3 regions of the Enterobacter sichuanensis genome follow, and region 3 is predicted to be linked to each of the others. Evidence: riboswitches for the same ligand, from Rfam matches in the RefSeq annotation. Region 3 holds a riboswitch; each other region holds the start of a gene.
What was found. Region 3 has a riboswitch for thiamine pyrophosphate ahead of thiM (hydroxyethylthiazole kinase). Riboswitches for the same ligand answer to the same signal wherever they lie in the genome.
Positions count from the first base shown of each region.

Region 1: it holds a riboswitch for thiamine pyrophosphate, as region 3 does, so the genes downstream of both, thiC (phosphomethylpyrimidine synthase ThiC) here and thiM (hydroxyethylthiazole kinase) in region 3, are expected to answer to the same signal.
Region 2: it holds a riboswitch for thiamine pyrophosphate, as region 3 does, so the genes downstream of both, thiB (thiamine ABC transporter substrate binding subunit) here and thiM (hydroxyethylthiazole kinase) in region 3, are expected to answer to the same signal.

Region 1 covers NZ_CP027986.1:233,845-237,967, forward strand. Annotated here, with positions in the region: gene C1N69_RS01100 (HesA/MoeB/ThiF family protein) at 1-331, opposite strand, end outside; gene thiE (thiamine phosphate synthase) at 324-959, opposite strand; gene thiC (phosphomethylpyrimidine synthase ThiC) at 959-2,854, opposite strand; TPP riboswitch at 2,934-3,042, opposite strand; gene C1N69_RS01115 (Rsd/AlgQ family anti-sigma factor) at 3,097-3,582, opposite strand; gene nudC (NAD(+) diphosphatase) at 3,678-4,123, shown strand, end outside.
Region 2 covers NZ_CP027986.1:713,257-717,379, forward strand. Annotated here, with positions in the region: gene thiP (thiamine/thiamine pyrophosphate ABC transporter permease ThiP) at 1-963, opposite strand, end outside; gene thiB (thiamine ABC transporter substrate binding subunit) at 939-1,922, opposite strand; TPP riboswitch at 1,954-2,054, opposite strand; gene sgrR (HTH-type transcriptional regulator SgrR) at 2,091-3,746, opposite strand; gene sgrT (glucose uptake inhibitor SgrT) at 3,835-3,987, shown strand; gene C1N69_RS03410 (sugar efflux transporter) at 4,108-4,123, shown strand, end outside.
Region 3 covers NZ_CP027986.1:3,109,557-3,113,679, reverse strand. Annotated here, with positions in the region: gene C1N69_RS15030 (hypothetical protein) at 793-1,107, shown strand; gene C1N69_RS15025 (DUF4225 domain-containing protein) at 1,104-1,910, opposite strand; TPP riboswitch at 2,141-2,238, shown strand; gene thiM (hydroxyethylthiazole kinase) at 2,274-3,044, shown strand; gene thiD (bifunctional hydroxymethylpyrimidine kinase/phosphomethylpyrimidine kinase) at 3,041-3,841, shown strand; gene C1N69_RS15010 (GntR family transcriptional regulator) at 3,884-4,123, shown strand, end outside.

The sequences.
Region 1 (4,123 bases), 1.8 Mb from region 3:
TTTCGCCGCTGAGCCGCTCCTGGCGCGCAATAAGCGTAATATCCGGGTTCAATTGATTCAGCCGCTGGCGGGTAATACGCGCTTTGGGCTGGTTGACATCCTCCGTGGTAAAAAGGATTTGGCGCTGCAGGTTACTGAGATGCACGTCGTCGTCGTCGGCCAGCACCAGCGTGCCCACGCCGGCGCCTGCCAGATAGAGCGCGGCAGGTGCGCCTAATCCTCCCAGACCAACAATCAGCGCCCGGCTGGCGAGCAGTTTTTGCTGCCCGTCGATGGCAATATCCTCCAGCAGGATCTGGCGGCTGTAGCGCATAAAATCACGATCATTCATCACCTGCTCCTGCCAGCTGTAACAGCTGTTCGGTGGCGGCCTGCCAGTTTGCGGCCTGGGTGATGGCGCTGACGACGGCAATACTGCCAACGCCCGTCTCCAGCACCGCCGGCGCCCGTTCAAGGCTAATGCCGCCGATGGCGACGGTAGGATAATCGGCAAGGCGTTTGACGTGACCCGCCAGCTGCGTCAGCCCCTGCGGTGCGGAGGGCATCTGTTTGGTTTGCGTCGGAAAGACGTGACCGAGCGCGATATAGGAGGGGCGAGCCGTCAGCGCCACGTCGATCTCCATGTCGTCGTGCGTTGACACCCCCAGCCGTAATCCGGCGTCCCGGATAGCGCTCAGGTCCGTTGTTTCCAGATCCTCCTGACCCAGATGCACGCCGTAAGCCTGGTGCTTAACGGCCAGTCGCCAGTAGTCGTTTATAAACAGACGGGCGTGATACTGACGCCCCAGCGCAATGGCGGCGACCACATCCGCCTCCACCTCGTCATCGTGTTTATCCTTGATGCGCAACTGGATCGTGCGAACGCCTGCCTCCAGCAGACGTTTGATCCACGCCACGCTGTCCACCACCGGATAGAGACCTAAACGGTAGGGGACGGGCGGAAAATCGGGCTGATACATTACGCCTCCTCTTTTTTGAGGTAGATTTCGCCGCCTTTGGCGCGGAAGGTTTCAGACATGTCCGCCATGCCCACTTCAATGGTTTGCGTGGCGGCGTAGTCGCGTACCTCCTGGCTGATTTTCATCGAGCAGAATTTCGGTCCGCACATGGAGCAGAAGTGCGCGACTTTGCCCGATTCCTGCGGCAGGGTCTCGTCGTGATAGGCGCGGGCGGTGAACGGGTCCAGCGCCAGGTTGAACTGATCTTCCCAGCGGAATTCAAAGCGTGCCTTCGACATGGCGTTATCGCGGATTTGCGCGCCGGGATGGCCTTTCGCCAGGTCCGCAGCGTGGGCGGCGATTTTGTAGGTAATCAGCCCCTGCTTCACGTCCTCTTTGTTAGGCAGGCCGAGGTGCTCTTTCGGCGTCACATAGCAGAGCATGGCGCAACCGAACCAGCCGATCATCGCCGCCCCAATCCCGGATGTGAAGTGGTCATAGCCTGGCGCAATATCGGTGGTCAACGGCCCCAGGGTGTAGAATGGCGCTTCGTGGCAGTGCTCCAGCTCTTCGGTCATATTGCGGCGGATCATCTGCATCGGCACATGTCCCGGGCCTTCAATCATCACCTGCACGTCATACTCCCAGGCGATTTTGGTCAGCTCGCCCAGGGTATGCAGCTCGGCAAACTGCGCTTCGTCGTTGGCGTCGCGAATGGAGCCCGGACGCAGGCCATCCCCCAGCGACAGGGAGACATCGTACGCGGCGCAGATTTCGCAGATCTCGCGGAAGTGTTCGTAGAGGAAGTTCTCTTTATGGTGCGACAGGCACCATTTGGCCATGATGGAGCCGCCGCGTGAGACAATACCGGTCAGACGTTTCGCCGTCATCGGCACGTAGCGCAGCAGTACGCCCGCGTGAATGGTGAAGTAATCTACGCCCTGTTCAGCCTGCTCCAGCAGCGTGTCGCGGAAGGCTTCCCAGGTGAGGTCTTCGGCAATGCCGTTGACCTTCTCCAGGGCCTGGTAGACGGGCACCGTTCCGATAGGAACCGGGCTGTTACGCAGGATCCACTCGCGGGTTTCGTGAATATAGCGCCCGGTTGAGAGATCCATGACCGTGTCCGCACCCCAGCGCGTTGACCAGACGAGCTTTTCCACCTCTTCTTCGATGGAAGAGGTGACGGCCGAGTTACCGATATTGGCGTTAACCTTCACCAGGAAATTGCGGCCGATAATCATCGGCTCAGATTCCGGGTGGTTGATGTTGGCGGGGATAATCGCACGGCCTGCGGCCACCTCATCACGCACAAACTCCGGCGTGATGTTCTCCGGCAGGCGAGCGCCAAAGCCTTCGCCCGGATGCTGATGGCGGAGCACTTCGCTGCGGATGCGCTCGCGCCCCATGTTTTCACGGATAGCGATAAACTCCATCTCCGGCGTGATAATACCCTGGCGCGCATAGTGCAACTGGGTCACACGTTTGCCCGCTTTCGCCCGTTTCGGCGTCAGCAGTCCGGCGAAGCGCAGCTCGTCAAGACCGTCGTCGGCCAGACGCGCTTTGGTGTAAGCCGAACTGCGATCAGACAGCGCTTCGCAGTCATTACGTTCATCAATCCATGGCTGGCGCAGTTTCGCCAGACCCTGCTGCACGTTAATGGCAACAGCAGGATCGCCGTACGGGCCGGAGGTGTCATACACCGGCACAGCTTCGTTGTCTTCATACTGCGGGTTATCTTTGCTGCCGCCGATAAGCGTCGGGCTCAGCTGGATTTCACGCATCGGGACGCGGATATCCGCCCGGGAGCCGGAAATGTAGATGCGTTTTGAGTTCGGGAAAGCAGTGCCTTCCAGGGTATCAATAAAGTGTTGGGCCTGTGCGCGCTGTTCGCGGCGGGTCAGTTTTGCAGTAGACATAGCTCATTCCAAAAGTGAAGGACATGGCTTGTCAGACGACGGATGAAGCAAGAGAGGATCGCCCAGGGGGCGATACAACAGCAGTGTGACTCTTGTTCCCTTCGCAGGTATTAACCTGATCAGGTTCCGCGGATCCCGAATTAACGGTCTCAGCCCGGCTTTCGCTCTGGGCACTCCGACAAGAAAAATCCCCCTCGTGAGAGGGGCGAATGGTTGTAAATTACTCGTTAACGATTAAGAACTCAAGCAGGGCGCACGATGTTATCTTCGGGGCTGGCATCAAGGACGAGGCTAATCAGCTTATCTTCCAGCGTGAATCGCTCTTCCAGCGCTTCGCCAAGGTCGGAAAGCGCCTGCTGGAACTCAAGATAGTTATCGTGATCGATGGCGTTCTCAAGCGTGGAATCGTAGTAATCCATGATCTGTTGGGTGTTGGCTTCCAGCAGCGGATAGAGTTTGCTGGCCGCTAAATACGGTGTTGTCCCTTCCATTTCGCGGATAATGCGTTCATAAATATTGAAATGGCCGTCGGACAGATAGTCGACCAGGCTCTGACAAAAATCATCCAGCGCTTTTTCATTCAACCGCATAAACGATTCTTTGCCAGGCTTAATACCGACCAGATTGTAATAAGCCACGAGTAGATGCTTGCGCACATGTAGCCAGCGATCCACCAGTTTGTTACTTCCTCTAACGCGCTCAGTCAGGCTTTCCAGCTGGTTTAACATGGTCGACTCCGCAAAGTGTAGGATTGAATCTGCTCATCCAGAATGTAACCACAATGCTAACAACATGTCAGTGAAGCGAAGGTAGTGCAATAGATATGGATCGTATTATTGAAAAATCAGATCTCGGTTGGTGGATCGTCAGTCACGAACAAAAATTATGGCTTCCTGACGGGGAGATCCCTTATGGCGCAGCAGAGAGGTTCGATCTTGTGGGCCAGCCGGCGCTGAAGATCGGCGAATGGCAGGGAGATGCGGTGTGGTTGATCCAACAACCCCGTCGTCAGGACATGGGATCGGTTCGACAGGTGTTGGATCTGGACGTGGGCCTGTTCCAGCTGGCGGGGCGTGGTGTACAGCTGGCGGAGTTTTACCGCTCGCATAAATACTGCGGCTACTGCGGTCACACTATGCACCCGAGCAAAACCGAGTGGGCGATGCTCTGCAGCCACTGCCGCGAACGCTACTACCCACAAATTGCGCCGTGCATTATCGTCGCTATCCGCCGGGAGGATTCTATCTTGCTGGCCCAGCATACCCGTCA
Region 2 (4,123 bases), 2.3 Mb from region 3:
AACGGACAGAAGATTGAGGTTCAGACCATCAATGATAACGGCCAGCAGCGGCGGCAGCAGCAGCGCCAGCGCCAGCGCAATCAGGAGAAAATCGGAGATGCGGCTGTGCAGGCTGTCCTGCGGATCGCGCCAGCCCGCTATCTGATTACTGCCCGGGGGAATGGCTTTACTCAGGCGCTGGCTGAGCATGACCAGAGCCAGACAGCACGTCATCTGGACTATCGCCAGCAGCGCGGCGCGCCCGGGATCGTAGTCGTAACTCAGCGCCTGGTAAATCGCCAGCTCAATGGTGGTGGCCTGCGGCCCACCGCCGAGTGAAAGCACGGTAGCAAAGCTGGCAAAGCAGAGCATGAAGATCAATGCCGCTACGGGCGGGAGCTGGCGGCGCAGCCAAGGCCATTCGACAAAGCGGAAGAATGAGATGCCGCGCATACCAAGCTGGGCGGCAATCTGACGCTGTTCGCCGGGAATGTTCTCCAGCGCCTGCAAAAAGAGGCGTGTCGCCATCGGCATATTGAAAAACACGTGCGCCAGCAAAATGCCTTTCAGCCCGTAAGGCGAGAAGGTCCATTCAAGACCAAGCAGGCCGCACAGAGAGGCCAGCCAGCCCTGGCGGCCGTAAACGCTCAGAATGCCAAAAACGGCCACCAGCACGGGCAGGATCAGGGTCATGGCGCACAGGCGCAGCAGGGCCTGCCTGCCGGGGAAACGCCTGCGATAGAGCGCGCGCGCAAGAAAAATGGCCGGAATGACCGACAGCAGGGCAGACAGAAACGCCTGCCAGAATGAAAAACGGATGACGTGCCAGAGATAGCTGTCGTGCCAGAGCGCGAGCAGGTCGCTCTCTGGCGCGTTAAACCACAACGCAAGAAAGGCACCCAGACTGACCGCCACCATGACTATGGCGGCGAGCAGCCCGGGCAGTAACCAGCCGGGAATTAACGGCTGACGGCGCGTTGCCATTCACTTACCCATGCTGCACGCTGCGCGGCGACCTGCTGCGGCGTAAATTCCAGCGAGGTTTTTGGTTTGGTCAGCTGCTCGAACCCTGCTGGTAGCGCAACATTCGTGACGGGATACATCCAGTTTCCTGCCGGAATGGCGTTCTGGAAGGCGGGTGATACCATAAATTTCAGGAATTTTTCTGCCAGCTCCGGCTGTTTGCTGGCGGCGGTACGTGCGGCCACTTCCACCTGCAGATAATGCCCTTCAGCAAAATCAGCAGCGGCATAGTTATCTTTCTTCTCGGCGATAATGTGGTAAGCCGGAGAGGTGGTGTAGCTCAACACCAGGTCGCTTTCGCCTTTCAGGAACAGGCCATAGGCTTCGCTCCAGCCTTTGGTCACCGTCACGGTTTTGGCGGCCAGCTTCTGCCACGCCTGGGGCGCTTTGTCCCCGTAGACTTTTTGCATCCACAGCAGCAGGCCCAGACCCGGCGTACTGGTGCGTGGGTCTTCATAAATTACACGCCATTTCTGGTCGCTTTCCACCAGCTCTTTCAGGCTCTTCGGCGGGTTTTTCAGCTTGTTTTTGTCATAGACAAAAGCAAAGTAGCCGTAGTCGAACGGCACAAAGGTGTCGTTTTTCCAGCCGCCAGGCACGTTAACGGCTTCTGCCGCTACGCCGCTTTTGGCAAAGAGTTTGGTTTGCGAGGCGGCCTCCAGCAGGTTGTTATCGAGCCCGAGTACCACATCCGCTTTGCTGTTTTTTCCTTCCATACGCAGACGGTTGAGCAGTGAGACGCCGTCCTCCAGCGCCACGAACTTCAGTTCGCAGTTACAGTCCGCTTCAAAGGCTTTTTTGACGACCGGGCCTGGGCCCCAGTCGGCAGAGAAAGAGTCGTAGGTGTAGACCGTCAGAACGGGCTTAGCTAAAGCAGGCAGCGCAAACAGCGCCAGCAGGGGAAGAACTTTTTTTAACACTTTGCACCTCAGGGTTGAGTGGCAAAGGATTTTGAGCGACAGCCTCAAATCCCTTCGCCGGCGTTATCCGGATCAGGTTCGACGGGTATTATCTCAGCGCACATCAGTGATGCAGCACCCCGTTGAGAACGGCGGTATTGTAATGATTTGGTGAATATTACGAAAGCGTTATGGTTCCGGCGGGGCAAACCAGGCCGATTTGAAATCGAACCAGCCCAGGGTATTCATCCGCAGGCCTCGCATACTGCGTTGTCCCTGGATCATCAGCCAGTGGTGGATCAAGGGAACGATCGCCTGTTCAGCCAGCAGCTGCTGGCACCATACGGCAAGATTCATCTCGCCCGCACGCCACCGGGCGGCATCCTGTTGCCAGTCACGGTCGATGCAGTGCTGGATCAGCGGGACTTCATAAAGGTGCGAGAATAATGAAAAATCGAGCGGCAGGGTGAAGTTGGCGCTGTTCAGCCAGATATCACTGGTTATCTCCCCCTGGTGCCATTCGTGATAATCCACTTCCCTGATCTCCAGCTTAACCCCTTCCGCTGCCAGTAGTCTGGTCATGATCCTGGCGATAAAACGATGCTCCACATGTTCGCGGTAGTAGGTCAGTGAGATGGACTCCAGCCCAGCAGGTTTGTCGGCGTGCGCCGGGCGGGCATGGTGCCAGCGCGGTAGCAGGCCGTACGCCGGGAACCAGTAGGTCTGATACTGCTCTTCCGCATGGTAGATCAGGTTGGAAGGGGACAGTATATGGCTGATCCACTTACGGACGGCCGGGTTGGCCCCGCGGTGGGTGCGGCTGTCGAACAGCAGATAGTAGCATCCCTCCTCCAGGCGACTCTCCACGGCCTTTTCTCCCGTGGTGGGACCTTCCAGCGTCAGGCCGGCGCTCAGCTCTTCATTCAGATCCGGCAATACCCACACATTCACTTCGTCGATCAGCGCCCGATAGCCAAAGTAGTCATCAAACGCGCGGATTTTCAGCTGGTTGTTATTATTACGGGAGACGGCGTAGGGCCCGGTACCTATCGGCAGGCTGGCAAAATTGTTCATCGATTCCCACTCGCCGGGCAAAATCATTGACGGCACATAGCCCAGCAGCCAGGGGAGCCACTGGTCCTGCTGTGAAAGCTCAATATCCAGCGTCCATGCCGTTGGCGAGTGGACGCGCGAAATATGCGAGTAGAGCGGCAGCGTACGGGCGCGTTCCAGAGAGGTGATGACGTCGTGCATTTCCAGCTCGCGGCCATGATGAAAGTGGATGCCAGGGCGTAAAAAAAAGCGCCAGTGAAGCGGGGAAAGTTGCTGCCAGTGGTGAGCGATATCTGCTTCCAGTTCCCCATTTTCCTCATTTATCCGCGTCAGGCCGCTGAAGATTTGTCGGGCCATGTGGGTTTCTGAGCGGCGCAAGGCCGTGCCGGGCAACAGGTTTTTCATCGGGCGATAGTAGAGGACCCGCAGGATGTGACGGCCCTGGCGGAAACTGCGTCCGAGATGGGAAACCAGCATCTGGCGCACCGCGGCTTTATCGCCCACCAACTGCACCAGCTGGTCAATTCGGTCCTGCTCCAGCAGGTCTTCGGCGCGCTGCTGCTGCAACGCCAGCCCGGTATAGAGGAAGGTCAGGCGCGATCGTTTGCCACGTCCCGCCTCCGCTTCCCAGCTTAACCAGCCCTGCTGCTGCATGGTATTGAGCAGCGTGCGCATATGGCGGCGGGAGCAGCTCAGCAGGTCGGCCAGCTCGTTCAGCGTGGTCTCCTGCGATTGCCCCTCGCAGCACTGCCAGAGGCGGATAAATTGTTGTTGCAGTCGACCAGAAGGCATAAAAGAGGAACTCCTGACAAAAAATCAGCAATTTATTAATCCCTATATTAAGCCAATAATCCTTACCGATGAAGTGAGGAGGTAAATTATGAAGAGGTCTACCGCACGTCAGTTTTATCAGCACTATTTTTCAGCGACAAAAGGAACGTCCTGGCTGGCCCGCCAGTGTGCAGAGCAACGGCTGAAAATACTGGAAGACCTGATGCAGTGGGATGTTACGAAACCGACCTCTTCTCGCTAACTCGCCTCGATCATGTGTGACTGAGTATTGGTGCTTATCACCCGCCAGCAAAATGTTTTTGCTGGCTTTTTTCGTTTATTCTTTCACCCGGTTTTGATCCGCTTTCACAAGGACTTGCGCATGCTCTGGTTGATGA
Region 3 (4,123 bases):
TCACGGCATTGCTTTAGATGATATTGTCAATAAATTCAATCATATAGTTAATTTGTAGAATGGGGCGGTGAAAAAAGTATTAAATGCCAATAGATAAGGTTGTCTTAAGTGTTTTGATCAAGAAACCTGAGAAATCGACAAAATAGTTAATTCAAATTTATAGAATTTACGATTTGTTTTATTATTGAATGCTGCTTTTCTTTTGAATGAAAGTTTTGTCTGGGAGACTCTGGTAACATTGGATGCCCGATAAAAATATTTATGTTGAAAATTAAATTAAAAATGTATCTGACATAAATTGCTATAAATGAGTAAGAGGATTGTTATAAACAATGAAATGTTTAGAAGAGGGGGCATGATCGCCCTCATTCACAGCCTATGCACGGTATCAAGTCTCTCCATAATTATTCTGTTTCAGGTGCGATAATTCGAAAATTCTGGCACCTGGGGTTAAGCCCCGGTTACGCTGTTTTCTGCGATTTACCGATATATAAGCGCCTGCTTTAATAGTATTTTGCCATCCGGCTGATGGAGCTGTCGGCGCACCGTCGAATGCGAGGTTTGGTGCAACTCAGCAAGGCGTGTATTGTCTAAAATCTGATAAATTGTACAAACATCATGTGAGCGTTAACCCTCACATGGTCGAAACGCCTGGACACCACCCAGACGATAAGAAAGGGGGATAGAGTCTGCGGAAAGTTTCGGCTGGATTGCGATAACACTCATCAGTATGATTGCTTGCACAATCAGTGATTGGGGAAACAACTTTTGAGAGTTAAAGGACGATACGATATGAAAGTGACTGATGAGGCGTTGTTACGTTCAGGGTTTACACCTTCGGATTTGCAGAAGATAAAAAACAACGTTGAAAGCTACGGCGGAACCCTGGGGGAAGCGATTCAGGATCTGGCTAATCGATTCAGAGTTGTTTTATGGATAACATCGGCATGTCTGATGGTTTTTATCATTTTAGTATTGTTTTCTACGAAAGAAACTGTCGTGGGTGGTGGGATATCAATTCTGATCGCAATTGTCATCGTTGCATTTATTCAGCCGCCAGTCCTTTCTTACAAATCCTGGCGGTTCTGGAGAAAATTCAGAGGCTAATGGCTCGCTGTGTCAGTAGAAAGCAGGTCAAATATTACTTTGGCCTTAAGTCCATAACCTACTATTTTCATTGTTAATTTTTGGCGGCTCATCGTATCGACCTTGCGATAGAAATCTCGGGGCATCCATTTAAATAGCCTCCATGCTTCGGGTTTTCTGGCTAATCCAAAGATGCTATATACACTTGCAGTTAACGTAATGGCGTTATAAATCGCAAGTCCTGTTTCAGGCTTGAAACCCATAAACTGGGCTGCTTCCATAGTGCCATCAGCCACAAATCCCTCTGTTTTGTATTGTTTTCCATATATCCCTGGAATAATTTCTTTTGACAAACCGTTAATGCCATCTGTAACAAGGATAGCTCCAGCAAGCATACCTAAAGGTGTCATTGTAGCGACCATCAACGCACCACCAGCAATTGCCATTCCAGAGACAACGATGTGAATAGCCGAAATCATGTATCCGACGATTTTATTATTTTCCTTAACAAACTCGACCTTCGCGTAAACCTGTGCGGACTTAGTTCTTAACAGACGCTCTTGTTCAAGCAGATTGTCTGTTTCAGCACGCAGATTTTTGATGCATACAATGCATTCTTCGTCTGTTTTTGCTCGCCGTGCTGTCTCGAACTCCTTTTCTACGACCAGTTTTATCTCTTCGACAAACTTGATACGTGTTATCCCATCTTGCAAATAGAATGCTGACAGCCGGTTTGCTGTTTCGACGAGTTTCCGGGCTTCCAGATTTACCATGGTATTTGACCAGGTTCTGTTCCATCCTCTGTTGAGCAGCGCGATATCCATAAAGCCTCCTTTCCTGAATGTGCCTGGTCATTTTACGTTCTATACGGTCAGGGGCAACAGGATATGCTTTGACATCATGACTAATGTAACAAAGGAGCTTAATGGCGCCTTTTTTCGTATTTAGAGTGGGGTACAAACCGAGGTACAGCGTGAAGAAGCGATAACCGAAAGGGCGCGCTTGCTTGAGCAAGCAACTTCCCCTAATCTGGCAAAATGTAAGCTAATGCTTACCAAATGACTCGGGGTGCCCTTCTTCGTCGAAGGCTGAGAAATACCCGTATTACCTGATCTGGATAATGCCAGCGTAGGGAAGTCAGATGCCTTCCCGGTCATCGCTTCTTCACGCAAGGCAGGAGCGAAACCATGCAGCCTGACCTGCTCGATTTACACGTTTTACACCACTTCCGAACCCGTTCCCCGCTTACGCACTGTATGACCAACGATGTCGTACAAACCTTTACCGCCAACGTTTTGCTGGCGCTTGGCGCATCCCCCGCGATGGTGATCGAGGCCGAAGAGGCCGAGCAGTTTGCCGGGATGGCCGATGCGCTGCTGATTAACGTCGGTACCCTCACCACGCCCCGCGCCCAGTCGATGCGCCGGGCGATTGAAAGTGCAGTGGCGGCAGGCAAACCCTGGACGCTGGACCCGGTGGCGGTGGGCGCCCTGGCGTTCCGCACCCGTTTTTGCCATCAAATTCTTGCCCTGAAACCGGCGGCCATTCGCGGCAATGCCTCCGAAATCCTGGCCCTTGCCGGGATGAGCACGGGTGGACGTGGCGTTGATACGACCGATACCGCTGCCAGCGCGGTGCCAGCTGCCCAGGCGCTGGCCCGCCAGACCAACGCCATTGTGGTCGTCACCGGTGAAGTGGATTACATCACCGACGGACAACGAACCCGCACGGTCACGGGTGGTGACCCGCTGATGACGCGCGTGGTGGGCACCGGATGTGCACTCTCTGCCGTTGTGGCAGCGAGCTGCTCGCTGCCGGGCGACAGGCTGGATAACGTCGCTGCCGCCTGCGGCTGGATGAAGCGAGCCGGAACGATTGCCGTTGCGCACTCTCGTGGCCCGGGCAGTTTTGCCAGCGCGTTCCTGGATGCGCTCTACACGCTGGAGGGACAGGCATGAAACGGATTAACGCCCTGACCATTGCCGGCACCGATCCCAGCGGCGGCGCAGGCATTCAGGCTGACCTGAAAACATTTTCGGCTCTTGGCGCGTACGGCTGCTCGGTGATAACCGCGCTGGTGGCGCAAAACACGCGAGGGGTGCAGTCGGTCTACCGTATCGAGCCTGATTTTGTCGCTGCGCAGCTGGATTCGGTGTTCAGCGACGTGCGCATCGATACCACCAAAATCGGCATGCTGGCCGAGACGGACATTGTTGAAGCGGTGGCGGAACGGCTTAAGCGTTATCAGGTGCAAAACGTGGTGCTGGATACCGTCATGCTGGCAAAAAGTGGTGACCCGCTGCTCTCAACTTCCGCTGTGGAGACGCTGCGCAAAAAGCTGCTGCCGCAGGTGGCGCTCATTACCCCTAATCTGCCTGAAGCTGCCGCGCTGTTAGACGCGCCGCACGCGCAGAACGAACGTGAGATGAAAGAGCAGGGGAATGCCCTGCTGGCGATGGGCTGCGGGGCGGTACTGATGAAGGGCGGCCATCTGGATGACGCGGAAAGTCCGGACTGGCTCTTCACCCGCGAAGGCGAAGTGCGTTTCACCGCCCCGCGCGTGCAAACCAAAAATACCCATGGCACGGGCTGTACGCTCTCGGCCGCGCTGGCGGCGTTGCGTCCACGGTATGAAAACTGGGCCGATACGGTGCAGGAAGCGAAAGCCTGGCTCTCCGCCGCACTGGCAAAAGCCGATACTCTGGAAGTGGGTCACGGTATTGGGCCGGTTCACCATTTTCATGCATGGTGGTAGGCCTTATACTGGCAGAACACATCACGCCTGAGAAAAACAGAGATGGAACAAGCGCATACCCGGTTAATCGCTCAACTGAATGAACGGATCGCCGCGCCCGATAACACGCCGCTGTACCTGAAGTTTGCCGAAACGGTAAAAAACGCGGTGCGCAGCGGGGTGCTGGAGCATGGCAATATTTTGCCCGGCGAGCGCGATCTGAGTCAGTTAACCGGCGTGTCGCGTATTACCGTGCGTAAAGCGATGCAGGCGCTGGAGGAAGAGGGCGTGGTGACGCGCGCC